DNA from 4 places in the Serratia sp. C2(1) genome. Region 1 is predicted to be linked to each of the others. Evidence: riboswitches for the same ligand, from Rfam matches in the RefSeq annotation. Region 1 holds a riboswitch; each other region holds the start of a gene.
What was found. Region 1 has a riboswitch for thiamine pyrophosphate ahead of thiC (phosphomethylpyrimidine synthase ThiC). Riboswitches for the same ligand answer to the same signal wherever they lie in the genome.
Positions count from the first base shown of each region.

Region 1 (3,203 bases):
AATCCCAGCCTGTGCGGCGTGGCGGGGAAAGGCGTGGCGATTTCAGTCATTGTTCATCTCCTCCTGCAGGGTATCGGCGCTGTGGTACAACTCGCTACCCCGTGAGCGGAACTCGGCTGACATCTTCTCCATGCCGGTTAGCTGCACCTCTATCGGCTTGGCAGCCTCCTGCGCGGCGGCGTAGTCGCGGACCTCTTGCGAGATCTTCATCGAGCAGAACTTCGGCCCGCACATTGAGCAGAAGTGGGCGATTTTTCCGGATTCCTGCGGCAGGGTTTCGTCGTGGTAGGCTCGGGCGGTGGCGGGATCGAGCGCCAGGTTGAATTGATCTTCCCAGCGGAATTCGAAGCGAGCTTTGGACATGGCGTTATCGCGGATTTGCGCGCCCGGATGCCCTTTGGCCAGGTCGGCGGCGTGGGCGGCAATTTTGTAGGTGATCAATCCCTGCTTCACGTCTTCTTTGTTTGGCAGACCGAGGTGTTCCTTCGGCGTGACGTAGCACAGCATGGCGCAGCCGAACCAGCCGATCATCGCGGCCCCTATGCCGGAGGTGAAGTGGTCATAACCCGGTGCAATATCGGTAGTCAGCGGGCCCAGGGTATAGAACGGCGCTTCGTGGCAGTGTTCCAGCTCTTCGGTCATGTTGCGGCGGATCATCTGCATCGGCACGTGGCCAGGGCCCTCGATCATCACCTGCACGTCATATTCCCAGGCAATTTTTGTCAGTTCGCCCAGCGTGTGCAGTTCGGCGAACTGCGCTTCGTCGTTGGCGTCCTGAATCGAGCCGGGGCGCAGGCCGTCACCCAGCGACAGCGATACGTCATAGGCGGCGCAGATTTCACAAATTTCGCGGAAGTGTTGATACAGGAAGTTTTCCTGATGATGCGACAGGCACCATTTGGCCATGATCGAACCGCCACGGGAGACGATGCCGGTCAGGCGTTTGGCGGTCATCGGCACGTAACGCAGCAGCACACCGGCATGGATAGTGAAGTAGTCGACGCCTTGCTCGGCCTGCTCCAGCAGCGTATCGCGGAACATTTCCCAGGTCAGATTCTCCGCCACACCGTTCACTTTTTCCAACGCCTGATAGATCGGCACCGTACCGATCGGTACCGGGCTATTGCGCAGGATCCATTCGCGGGTTTCGTGGATATAGCGGCCGGTGGACAAATCCATCACGGTGTCCGCACCCCAGCGGGTGGACCACACCAGCTTCTCCACTTCTTCTTCAATCGACGAAGTCACTGCGGAATTGCCGATATTGGCGTTGACCTTCACCAGGAAGTTACGGCCGATGATCATCGGTTCGGCTTCCGGGTGGTTGATATTGGCGGGGATGATGGCACGTCCGGCGGCCACTTCCTGACGAACGAATTCCGGCGTGATGTTTTGCGGCAGGTTAGCGCCCCAGCTTTGGCCGGGATGCTGGTGGCGCAACACTTCACCACGGATGCGCTCACGGCCCATGTTTTCGCGGATGGCGATGAATTCCATTTCCGGGGTGACGATGCCGGCGCGCGCGTAGTGCAACTGGGTGACGCATTTGCCCGTCTGAGCTTTGCGCGGCTGCGGCAGATGCTCGAAGCGCAGATGATCCAGCCCTTCGTCCGCCAGGCGCTGCTGGGTGAACCCGGAACTGACGCCTTTGAGGGCCTCGGTATCGCCACGTTCTTCGATCCAGCCGGCGCGCAGTTTCGCCAGGCCGCGGTGCACATCGAGTTCGGATTGCGGATCGCCGTACGGGCCGGCGGTGTCGTATACCGGGATAGCTTCGTTCTGCTCGTATTGCGGGTTGTTTTTGTCGCCGCCAATCAGCGTCGGGCTGAGCTGGATTTCACGCATCGGGACCCGCACATCGCTGCGCGAGCCTTGCAGATAGATGCGGTGTGAATTGGGAAAGGATACGCCCTGCAGAGTGTCGATAAACTGCTGGGCTTCTTCGCGCTGCTCTTTACGAGCGCGTGGTTTTTTAACGTTAGACATAGCAAATTCCTACCAGTGTAATGAGTTGGGAAAATTGCTTGTCTGGAGCTCGGAGGGAGTAATGATGCTGGCCGGCAAGGCGGGGGTATCCCCGTTCGGGAAGCCCTGCCTGTGGCGATAGATTACTCTTGTTCCCTTCGCGGGTATTAACCCGATCAGGTTCCGCGGATCCCGAATTAACGGTCTCAGCCTGGCCAATTTGATGAGCAAATCAGCGCTAGGCACTCCGACAAGATGCCCTCCAGTATAGGAGGGATAATAAAAAAAACTACAAAATTCTAACGCGTCTGATCCAGTGCTTTATCCGACAGAGGTTGCTGCGAGGCTTCCGTCGCCAGTTGGATCAACTTATCTTCCAGGGTAAAACGTGCAGCAAGCGTTTCGCCGATATCCGACAGCGCCTGGTGGAGTTCCATGCACACGTCCTGATCGATATCTACTTCGGTATAGCGATCGTGGAAAGCCATGATCTGCTCGGTATTGACCCAAAGTTTGGGGTAGATGTTCACCGATAGCGCCATTTTCGGACTGGGTGCGCCTTCCACTTGTTTGATAATTCTGTCATAGATATGAAAATGCCCGGCAGAGAGATAATCCACCAAATTATGGCAAAAGTTCTCCAGCGCTTTTTCATTCAGCGGCGTATGCTTTTCTTTGTTCGGTTTGATGCCCACGAGGGTGCAATAGGCGACAAGCAACTGCTTGCGTGCCTGAAGCCATTGATCAACTAATTCATTACTACCACCAACGCGCTGAGTCAGGCTTTCCAAACGGTTGAGCATGTTTGACTCCGTAAGTAATAAAAAGTAACAGTAAGTTATTAAAATGTAACAAGGCCGATTTGTAGAGTGCCAGTGAAGCTGAGGTTGTGCAACAACGATATGGAACTTGCATTAACGGGTAATGAAAATGGCTGGTGGATCGTCAGCCATGAAAGCAAACTTTGGTTACCGCACGGTGAATTGCCGTTCGGTTCGGCGGCGGCGTTTTCCCTGCAGGGGCGAATGGCGCGCACCATTGGCGAGTGGGAAGGGCTGCCGGTGTGGCTGGTGCGTCAGACGATGCCGCAGGATATGGGCTCGGTGCGTCAACTGCTCGAGCTCGATCGCGGGTTGTTTCAGCTTGCCGGGCGCGGCGTGCAACTGGCCGACTTTTACCGCTCTCATCGCTTCTGCGGTTATTGCGGCCATGAGATGCACCTCAGCCGTACCGAGAGC
Region 1 covers NZ_JAZFBA010000009.1:17,141-20,343, forward strand. Annotated here, with positions in the region: gene thiE (thiamine phosphate synthase) at 1-50, opposite strand, end outside; gene thiC (phosphomethylpyrimidine synthase ThiC) at 43-1,986, opposite strand; TPP riboswitch at 2,102-2,225, opposite strand; gene rsd (sigma D regulator) at 2,265-2,768, opposite strand; gene nudC (NAD(+) diphosphatase) at 2,868-3,203, shown strand, end outside.

Region 2 (3,203 bases), on a different contig from region 1:
GCAGGGTTGCCGCCGCCGCGCGCCCCAACCCGTCCGCCGAGCCGGTAATGAAAATACGAGACATGGCCTGCCTCCTTTATTGTTGAGACATCAACGCCAGCCCAGCGCCGGGGCGACATGGGTGAGGATCGACTCAATCACGTGCGCGTTGTAATCGACGCCCAACTGGTTAGGCACGGTTAACAGCAAGGTGTCCGCTTCGGCAATGGCTTCGTCCTGCGCCAGCTGTTTGATCAGTTCTTCCGGCTCGGCGGCGTAGCTGCGGCCGAAAATCGCCCGGGTTTGCTGGTCGATATACCCGACCTGATCGCCTTCCTTGCCGCTGCCGCCGAAGTAGCTGCGATCCTGCTGGTTCATCAGCGCAAAGATGCTGCGGCTGACCGACACGCGCGGCTCGCGCGGGTGGCCCGCTTCTTTCCAGGCGGCGCGGTAAGCGCGGATCTGCTTGGCCTGCTGAATGTGGAAAGGCTCGCCGGTTTCGTCGTTTTTCAGCGTCGAGCTTTGCAGGTTCATCCCCAGTTTTGCCGCCCACACCGCGGTGGCGTTGGAGCTGGCGCCCCACCAGATGCGGTCGCGCAGGCCGGCGGAAAAGGGTTCGATGCGCAGCAGCCCCGGCGGATTGGGGAACATCGGCTGCGGGTTCGGCTCGGCGAAGCCCTCACCGCGCAGCGCATCGAGCAGCACCTCGGTGTGGCGACGGGCCATATCGGCCTCGGTCTCGCCCTCTGCGGGCGTATAGCCAAAATAGCGCCAGCCTTCGATAACCTGCTCGGGCGAACCGCGGCTGATGCCGAGTTGCAGCCGTCCGCCTGAAATCAGATCGGCGGCTCCGGCGTCTTCCACCATATAAAGCGGGTTTTCATAGCGCATATCAATCACGCCGGTACCGATCTCAATGCGTTGGGTTTTGGCGCCGACGGCGGCCAGCAGCGGGAACGGGGAGCTGAGCTGGCGGGCGAAGTGATGCACGCGGAAATAGGCACCGTCCGCCCCGAGCGCCTCTGCAGCGACTGCAAGATCGATGGATTGCAGCAGCGCATCCGCCGCAGAACGAGTACCGGACTGTGCCGAAGGCGTCCAGTGACCAAAAGAGAGAAAGCCGATCTTCTTCATGGGAGTGTTCCTCAGAGTCAACGTTACCGGATTACAGTGCAAAAATGCCGCCGCCGGTGCCAGAAAAATCGTCGCGAATCGCACTAAACGAACCAATTGCCGCCCCCGCCGATCCCCCTCGCCCGAGCATTGTAATCAAAAAGCAAATATCGTATAACAGGCTCCTCCGAGGGGTGTCCTGTTACGGGCTGAGATGGCGCAAGCCGAACCCTTTGAACCTGATCTGGGTCATGCCAGCGAAGGGACGGGTCGGCAATCACGCTCTCGGTCATTGCCTGTTCATACCTCAGCGCGCCCGGATCTCCACTCACTTTTGGAGGTCCCATGTTTACTCCCCTTTTCGATAACGGTCTTTACGGACGGCTGCGCCAACAGGCAGGCGCGGACTGGCAGGACTACGTTGCCCACCCTTTTATTCGGCAACTGGCCGCCGGCACGCTGCCTGAATCCGCATTCCGCCGCTATCTGACCCAGGATTACCTGTTCCTGATCCATTTCGCCCGCGCCTACGCCCTGCTGGTCAGCAAGCTACGCACGCTGCCGGAGATGCGCGCGGCCACCGCTTCGCTCAATGCCATCGTCGCCGAACTGCCTTTGCACCTGGCTTACTGCGCCGGTTGGGGGCTGGGCGAACCCGAGATTGCCGCCGAACCCGAGGCGACGGAAACCCTGAACTACACCCGCTATGTGCTCGATATCGGCCACTCCGGCGATGCGCTGGATCTGCTGGCCGCGCTGATGCCTTGCGTCGCAGGCTATGCCGAGATTGGTCTGCGCCTGCTTGACGACCCGGCGACGGTGATGGAGGGCAATCCTTACGCCTCGTGGATCCGCAACTATGGCGATAAAAACTATCTGGCCGGCGTGCAGGCGGCTCTCGATCTGCTGGAGAGCGTGGGCCACCAGCGTGGCGCAGAAAGCCGCTTTGCCGAGCTTGCGGAGATTTTCACCACCGCCACCCGGCTGGAGTCCGCCTTCTGGCAGATGGGGTTGAACGCCTCATGAGTGACCGCATCGCGCCGCCCGGCATTCAGGTGCGGGATCTCAGCCTGCGCTTTGGCCGGCAGGTGATTTTCGATCGGCTGAGTTTCGATATTGCCGGCGGCAGCGTTGTCGCCCTGCTCGGCGCCAGCGGCACGGGCAAAACCAGCCTGCTGAAGATTATCGCCGGGCTGATGCTGCCCACCGCCGGTGAAGTGACCGGCAGCGATGGCCTGCCGATAGCCGGCCGCATCGCCTATATGGGGCAAAAAGACCTGCTCTATCCGTGGCTGACCGTCGCCGAAAATATCAGCCTCGGTGCGCGGCTGCGCGGCGAAAAAGCCGACCGGGAATGGGCCGGGCATCTGCTCGAGCGCGTGGGGCTGAGCGGTTACGCCAAAGCCCTGCCCTCGGCCTTGTCCGGCGGTATGCGCCAGCGCGCCGCCATCGCACGCACGCTGTATGAACGCCAGCCGATTGTACTGATGGACGAGCCCTTCTCGGCGCTGGACGCCATCACCCGCGCCATGATCCAAACCCTGGCGGCCGAGCTGCTGGCGCAGCATACCGTACTGTTGATTACCCATGACCCGATGGAAGCCTGCCGTCTGAGCCATCGCCTGCTGGTGCTTTCCCGCTACCCCGCCGGCATTGACGATACGCATGTCATCGGCGGCCTGCCGCCGCGCGCGCCGGACAATCCCCATCTGCTGAAAAGCCAGGGCGAACTGTTGGCGCAACTGATGAGGGCCGCCGAATGACGCTACGGGTTGAAAACCGCCTGCCGCGGGTGCGCCGCAGCCTGACGGTGTTCGCTGGTTTGTTGCTGCTGTGGTGGCTCATCACGTTGGGAGATATTCCCGCTTTTTTGCTGCCTTCGCCTTCTGCGGTAGCGCAGGCGCTGTGGAGCGGGCGCGCCTATCTCGCTTATCACACGCTGATCACCGCCTCGGAGATTGCCTGCGGGCTGGGGATTGGGGTGTTGCTCGGCGCGGCGCTGGCGCTGTGCATGATCTATTCACCCCGGCTGCAACGCTGGCTGATGCCACTGGTACTGACCAGCCAGGCGATACCGGTGTTTGCGCTGGCACCGCTGCTGGTGCTGTGGT
Region 2 covers NZ_JAZFBA010000001.1:784,953-788,155, reverse strand. Annotated here, with positions in the region: gene V2S86_RS03630 (SDR family NAD(P)-dependent oxidoreductase) at 1-64, opposite strand, end outside; gene V2S86_RS03625 (LLM class flavin-dependent oxidoreductase) at 91-1,113, opposite strand; TPP riboswitch at 1,273-1,375, shown strand; gene tenA (thiaminase II) at 1,438-2,118, shown strand; gene V2S86_RS03615 (ABC transporter ATP-binding protein) at 2,115-2,855, shown strand; gene V2S86_RS03610 (ABC transporter permease) at 2,852-3,203, shown strand, end outside.
Region 2: linked by a shared signal. The riboswitch ahead of tenA (thiaminase II) and the one ahead of thiC (phosphomethylpyrimidine synthase ThiC) in region 1 are both predicted to bind thiamine pyrophosphate.

Region 3 (3,203 bases), on a different contig from region 1:
TGTCCCAGCTTGGGCGCAGCTTTCGGCAGGGTAAACACATCTTGCGCGTACTCTACTATCGCCAGTTGTACAACCTGCTGCCCGGCTCGGCGCTGCGCCGTTCGGAAATTCACCTGGCCCGGCAGATTTTCAGCGGCCTGACGCGGATAAACGAGGAAAACGGGGAACTGGAGTCGGACCTGGCTCATCACTGGCAGCCGCTGACGCCCTTGCACTGGCGTTTTTATCTGCGCCCGGCGATACATTTTCATCACGGCCGCGAGCTGGAAATGGACGATGTGATTAGCTCCCTCACTCGTCTGATCCCTCAGCCGCTGTTTTCGCATATCGAGAGCGTGACCTCACCGACGCCTTTCGTGATTGACGTGCATCTGCACAGCCCCGATTACTGGTTGCCCTGGCTGCTGGGCAGCGTGCCTGCCATGATCCTGCCGCGCGAATGGCAAAGCATGCCGGAGTTCTCGCGCCATCCGGTCGGCACCGGGCCGTACAGCGTGGTACGCAACCACCGCAGCCAGATGAAAATCCACGCCTTCGATGACTACTTCGGCTACCGGGCACTGATTGATGAGGTGAATATCTGGGTGTTGCCGGAGCTTACCGAAGAGCTGGTGCATTCCGGCGTGCAACTGCAGGCGGATGACACCGGCAACAACGAACTGGAAAGCCGGCTGGAGGAAGGCTGCTATTTCCTGCTGTTCGATCAACGCTCTCCTTTGGCGGCCGATCCGGCCATTCGCAGCTGGCTGTGCGAGCTGATTAATCCCATCTCGCTGCTGAGTAATGCCGGGCCGGTTTATCAACGCTATTGGTCACCGGCCTATGGCATCCTGCCGCGCTGGCATCACAATCGTGCGCTGGCGCAACAACCCAAGCCGGCCGGGCTGACCGCGTTGACGCTGACCTACTACAGTGAACACTCGGAATTCCACGCCATTCAACAGGCAATTGAACCGCTGTTGGCGCTGCACGGGGTGCGGCTTAACGTGCAGGTGGTGAGCTACGACGCCTGGCATAAGGGGGAAGCGGCCAGCGATCTGTGGTTGGGTAGCGCCAACTTCTACCTGCCGCTGGAGTTTTCGCTGTTCGCCACCCTGTATGAGCTGCCGCTGATGCAGCACTGCATGAATGAAGATCTCGCCGCAGATGCGGCGCTGTGGCGCGCCAATGCCCTGCCGCTGGCGGATTTTTGCCAACGATTGGTCAAGGGTCACCAGTTACACCCGCTGTTTCATCACTGGCTGCAACTGCATGGCCAGCGCAGCATGCGCGGCGTGCGAATGAATACCCTTGGCTGGTTTGATTTTAAATCCGCCTGGTTTGCGCCGCCGGAAGCATAAGCGCCTTTCGCCGACGCCCGTTAGTCTCTACAATAGCGCCGTCTCAACGGGGTGCGAAACGGTGGCGGCGCGATGAAAACGCGGTGCGCAGGTTTTGCTGAGAACAAACCCGTCGAACCTGATCCGGTCAATACCGGCGGAGGGATTTGAGCATAGCGACCCGGTTTAATCACCTCGCCCTCAGATACCTTTGCCCCCTTATCTTTCAGGAGTGCAAAGTGGTCAAAAAAAGCCTGCCCTTATTACTGTTGTTGTGCGCCGTACCGGTGTTTGCCAAACCCACGCTGACGGTCTACACCTATGATTCCTTCGCGGCCGACTGGGGCCCTGGCCCGGCGGTGAAAAAAGCGTTCGAAGCGGACTGCAACTGCGAGCTGAAATTCGTCGCGCTGGAAGACGGCGTTTCGCTGCTTAACCGCTTGCGCATGGAAGGGAAAAACAGCGCTGCCGACGTGGTGCTGGGGCTGGACAACAACCTGTTGCAGGCCGCGCAGCAAACCGGCCTATTCGCGCCTAGCCGCATTGACGGCGCCAAACTGAGCGTGCCGGGCGGCTGGCAGGATAAAACCTTCGTGCCTTATGACTACGGTTACTTTGCCTTCGTTTACAACAAAGAAAAGCTGAAAAACCCGCCAAAGAGCCTGCAGGAACTGGTCAACGGCGATCAAAACTGGAAGGTGATCTACGAAGACCCGCGCACCAGCACCCCAGGCCTGGGCCTGCTGCTGTGGATGCAGAAAGTGTTTGGCGACAAAGCGCCGGAAGCCTGGCAGAAACTGGCGAAGAAAACCGTCACCGTCACCAAGGGGTGGAGCGAAGCCTACGGCCTATTCCTGAAAGGCGAAGGCGATCTGGTGCTCAGCTATACCACCTCCCCGGCTTATCATCTGATCGAAGAGAAGAAAGACAGCTACGCCGCGGCCAACTTCAGCGAAGGCCATTATTTGCAGGTGGAAGTGGCGGGCAAACTCAAGGCCGGCAAGCAGCCTGAACTGGCGGAGCGCTTCATGCAGTTTATGGTGACCCCGGCGTTCCAGAACGCCATCCCAACCGGTAACTGGATGTACCCGGTGATCAAGACTCAACTGCCGGCAGGCTTTGATCAAATGACCGTCCCCCAGACCGCGCTGCAATACAGCGCCGAAGAGGTCGCCAAACAACGCGGTAGCTGGATCCGGGCATGGCAAACCGCCGTCAGTCGCTGATCCCGCACTGGCTCTGGCCGGGGCTGCTGGCCGCCGGCCTGATCCTGGCCGTCGCCGCGCTGGCGATGGGCTCGCTGTGGCGGCACGCACCGGAAAGCGATTGGCGCGGCCTGTGGCAGGACAGCTACCTGTGGCACGTAGTCCGCTTTACCTTCTGGCAGGCATTGCTGTCCGCGCTGATCTCGGTGCTACCCGCCATAGCGCTGGCCCGAGCGCTGTACCGCCGCCGCTTCCCCGGCAGACTGTTGCTCCTGCGGCTGTGCGCCATGACGCTGGTACTGCCGGTATTGGTGGCGGTATTCGGCCTGCTCAGCGTGTATGGCCGACAGGGCTGGCTGGCATCGCTGTGCGGCTGGCTCGGCATCAACTACAGTTTTTCCCCCTATGGTCTGCAGGGCATCCTGCTGGCGCATATGTTCTTCAATCTGCCACTGGCCGCCCGCCTGCTGCTGCAGGCGTTGGAAAATATTCCGGTCGAACAGCGCCAACTGGCGGCTCAGCTCGGCATGAACGGCTGGCAACAGTTCCGCTTCGTCGAGTGGCCGGCGCTGCGTCGCCAGACCCTGCCTAGCGGCGCACTGATCTTCATGCTCTGTTTCGCCAGCTTCGCCACCGTGCTGTCACTGGGCGGTGGGCCGCAGGCCACCACCATAGAACT
Region 3 covers NZ_JAZFBA010000002.1:392,241-395,443, reverse strand. Annotated here, with positions in the region: gene sgrR (HTH-type transcriptional regulator SgrR) at 1-1,340, shown strand, start outside; TPP riboswitch at 1,378-1,503, shown strand; gene thiB (thiamine ABC transporter substrate binding subunit) at 1,559-2,545, shown strand; gene thiP (thiamine/thiamine pyrophosphate ABC transporter permease ThiP) at 2,521-3,203, shown strand, end outside.
Region 3: linked by a shared signal. The riboswitch ahead of thiB (thiamine ABC transporter substrate binding subunit) and the one ahead of thiC (phosphomethylpyrimidine synthase ThiC) in region 1 are both predicted to bind thiamine pyrophosphate.

Region 4 (3,203 bases), on a different contig from region 1:
TGGCGTACTGCTTCGGATGATCAACCGCTTCCGGCTTATCTGCCACCTCGACGCGCACGCCCCAGGCCTGGGATTTGTCTTCTTTAAACGCCACGATCAAAAAGTTGTTGGCGCAGTCGTGCGGCTTGCACAGATTGCCCACCAGGTAGTTCTGCCCCTTCCAGCTCAGGCTTTGCGCCGGAGTGGAAGTGCCCATCCCCTTGCGCGCCCAGCCCGGCAGGCGAGCCTGCCCCTTCACCATGTTCTGCCAGCTGGTTTGATAGCCCGGCTGCTGGATCACGTCCGAGGTGGTAACAATCTGCTGGGCAACGCTGCCCGCACTGAGGCTGAGTAACGCGCCGAAGATGGCGCAGCGAAGTGCGTTTTGTCCTGTCATGGCCTTCTCCCTTGGTTAAATCCGCTCGTACCCGGCGAGCGCCGGGCATGGATCCAGTCTGACCACAACAACGACAAAAAGTTGAATCACCACCACGCGTGAAAATGATGTACCGGCCCGATACCGTGCCCCACTTCCAGGGTATCTGCCTGCTGCAATGCCTTTTGCAGATAGTCCTTGGCGGCGGCGACCGTGCCGGCCCAGTCTTCATGACGCGGGCGCAACGCAGCCAGCGCAGCGGAAAGCGTGCAGCCGGTGCCGTGCGTATGACGAGTCGCCACGCGCGGTGCAGTGAAGCGCAGTTCCTGCCCCGCGCTGAACAACCAGTCCGGGCTTTCGTTTTCGCTGAGGTGGCCGCCCTTCATCAGCACCGCCTGGCACCCCATGGCCAGCAACGCCCGGCCCTGTTCGCGCATCTGTTGCTCATTTTCCGCCGGGGCGCACGCCAGCAGGGCCGCCGCCTCCGGCAGGTTCGGCGTGATGATCGACACCTGCGGCAGCAGTTCGCGGCGGATAGACTCTACCGCCTCCGGCGCCAGCAGGGGATCGCCGCTTTTCGCCAGCATCACCGTGTCCAGCACCACGAACGGCGGCCGGTAATGCCGCAGGCGTTCGGCCACCGCCTGCACGATATCGGCGTTGGCCAGCATGCCGATCTTGGCGCTGTCGATGCGCACGTCGCTGAATACCGAATCCAACTGGGCGGCGACAAACGCCGGATCGATGTTATATACCGACTGTACGCCACGAGTATTTTGCGCCACCAGCGCGGTGATCACGGAAGTGCCGTAAGCCCCCAGTGCAGAAAAGGCTTTCAGATCGGCCTGGATGCCGGCGCCGCCGCTCGGATCGGTGCCGGCGATGGTCAAAGCGTTAATCCGTTTCATTGCAGCTCCTCCGCACGCAGTTGATACAGGGCGTCGAGGAACGCCGGGGTAAAGCTGCCCGGCCCCGTAGCCCGGTGCGTGGCCCGCTCGCCGCAAAGCGACATCACCCGGCAAGCGGTCGCGACGTTGTCCAGCCGATCGCCCGACAGGCTGCAAAATGCCGCCACCACCGCCGACAGCGCGCAACCTGTGCCCACCACCCGCGTCATCAGCGCATCGCCACCGGCGACCGCCCAGTCGCGCCGGCCATCGGTGATGTAATCCACCACGCCGGTTACCGCCACCACCGCGCCGCTGAGCTGCGCCAGTTCCCGTGCCGCCGGCAAAGCCGCCAGCGAGTCGTCGGTGCTGTCTACGCCGCGCCCGGCGCTCTGCCGGCCGCTCAGCGCCATAATTTCAGACGCGTTGCCCCGGATCGCCGCCGGCTTCTCGCCCAGCAAACGACGGGCAAAGGCGGTGCGGTACGCCAACCCGCCTACCGCCACCGGATCCAGCGTCCAGGGCGTTCCCGCCAAATTGGCGGCTTCTACCGCCACCAGCATGGATTCGGCGCGCGAGGCATTGAGAGTACCGATGTTGATTAACAGGGCACTCGCCATCTGGCTGAACTGCGCCGCTTCGGTCGGTTCCACCACCATCGCCGGGGAAGCGCCAAGCGCCAGCAATACGTTAGCCGTCAGCTCCTGCACCACTTCGTTGGTCAGGCAGTGAATCAGCGGGGGCTGTTGTTTGAATTGGGTCAGACAGGCCGCGGCGCGGGCGCCGGGTAAAGCATCAGGTCGAGCGAACATATTCCTCCCAACCGGCGTTCAAGAAGGCGGGTACCGGTTGGGGCACCGAGACTTCCCTACGCTGGCATAATCCAGATCAGGTAATACGGGTAAAATCTCAGCCCCTTGGGGCACCCCGAGTCAAGGAGGCCATTATTGGGGTTGCTGCCGGTGAGGTCAATCGCGCTATAGTGTCAAAAAACAAAAAGGAGCTGCCATGCAAACAAGACCCTACCGAGAAGCCGATCGCCCGTTCTTGCGCACCCTTTATCTGGCTGCGCGCAAGGCGGCGTTCACGTGGCGCGATACCGAAGATTACCGGCTGGAGGATTTCGACCGCTCGACGCTGGGCGAGGATATCTGGGTGGCGGAAGATCAGGGAAAACTGCTGGGGTTCGTGTCGATCTATCGCCAGGATAACTTTATTCACAACCTGTATGTCGATCCTCACTTGCCGCCACGCGGCGTCGGCACGGCCCTGCTGCAAGCGGCGGAGCGAACCTTTACCGCGACCGGCTCGCTGAAATGCCTGGTGAAAAACGAGAAGGCGCTGGCGTTTTACCATAAGCATGGCTGGCAAAAGATCACCACCGGCAACGACGGCGGCGAAGAATACTACCTGCTGCATTCGCCTAAAAAATAGTCTTGTCTGCTGTGAACCAAACCTGAAAAGGCCTGACATCGTCAGGCCTCTGGAGCGGCTCAGGCTACAAGCCGCGGGTTACCCTTGCAAAACGATATCCTGCATCGCAGGGATATAACCGTAATCATAGACCTCGCGTACAAAGGAACGGTCGCCTTCCAGCACAATGCGTACCGTTGGCGCCTCAGTCCCGCCGATACGGTAATCTTCGCCGACGGTCGGCACGCTGTCGATAAACGACGTCACCAAACCATTCGGCATCACGCAGTGCGAATACGTCTGGAAAGGCTGTTCCGGCGGGTTACCCAGTACCAGGCCTGAGGCGTTCATCGGCGTGTAAGGCCCGGTCAGGCTATCGCTGACAAAACCGTATACCCCATCCGGCCCGGTCAGCCCTTCGGCATAGGTGAACTTATGGCTGATGGTGAACAGGTAATACTTGCCGTCCTGGAACACGTAGTGCGGGCGTTCGGTCTGATCGTTGACGCCCACCGCCGTGACCAGCGGCGGCAAAATCTCCCACTCTT
Region 4 covers NZ_JAZFBA010000001.1:193,765-196,967, reverse strand. Annotated here, with positions in the region: gene V2S86_RS00955 (inhibitor of vertebrate lysozyme family protein) at 1-376, opposite strand, end outside; gene thiD (bifunctional hydroxymethylpyrimidine kinase/phosphomethylpyrimidine kinase) at 463-1,263, opposite strand; gene thiM (hydroxyethylthiazole kinase) at 1,260-2,054, opposite strand; TPP riboswitch at 2,091-2,182, opposite strand; gene V2S86_RS00940 (GNAT family N-acetyltransferase) at 2,251-2,676, shown strand; gene V2S86_RS00935 (glycoside hydrolase family 68 protein) at 2,755-3,203, opposite strand, start outside.
Region 4: linked by a shared signal. The riboswitch ahead of thiM (hydroxyethylthiazole kinase) and the one ahead of thiC (phosphomethylpyrimidine synthase ThiC) in region 1 are both predicted to bind thiamine pyrophosphate.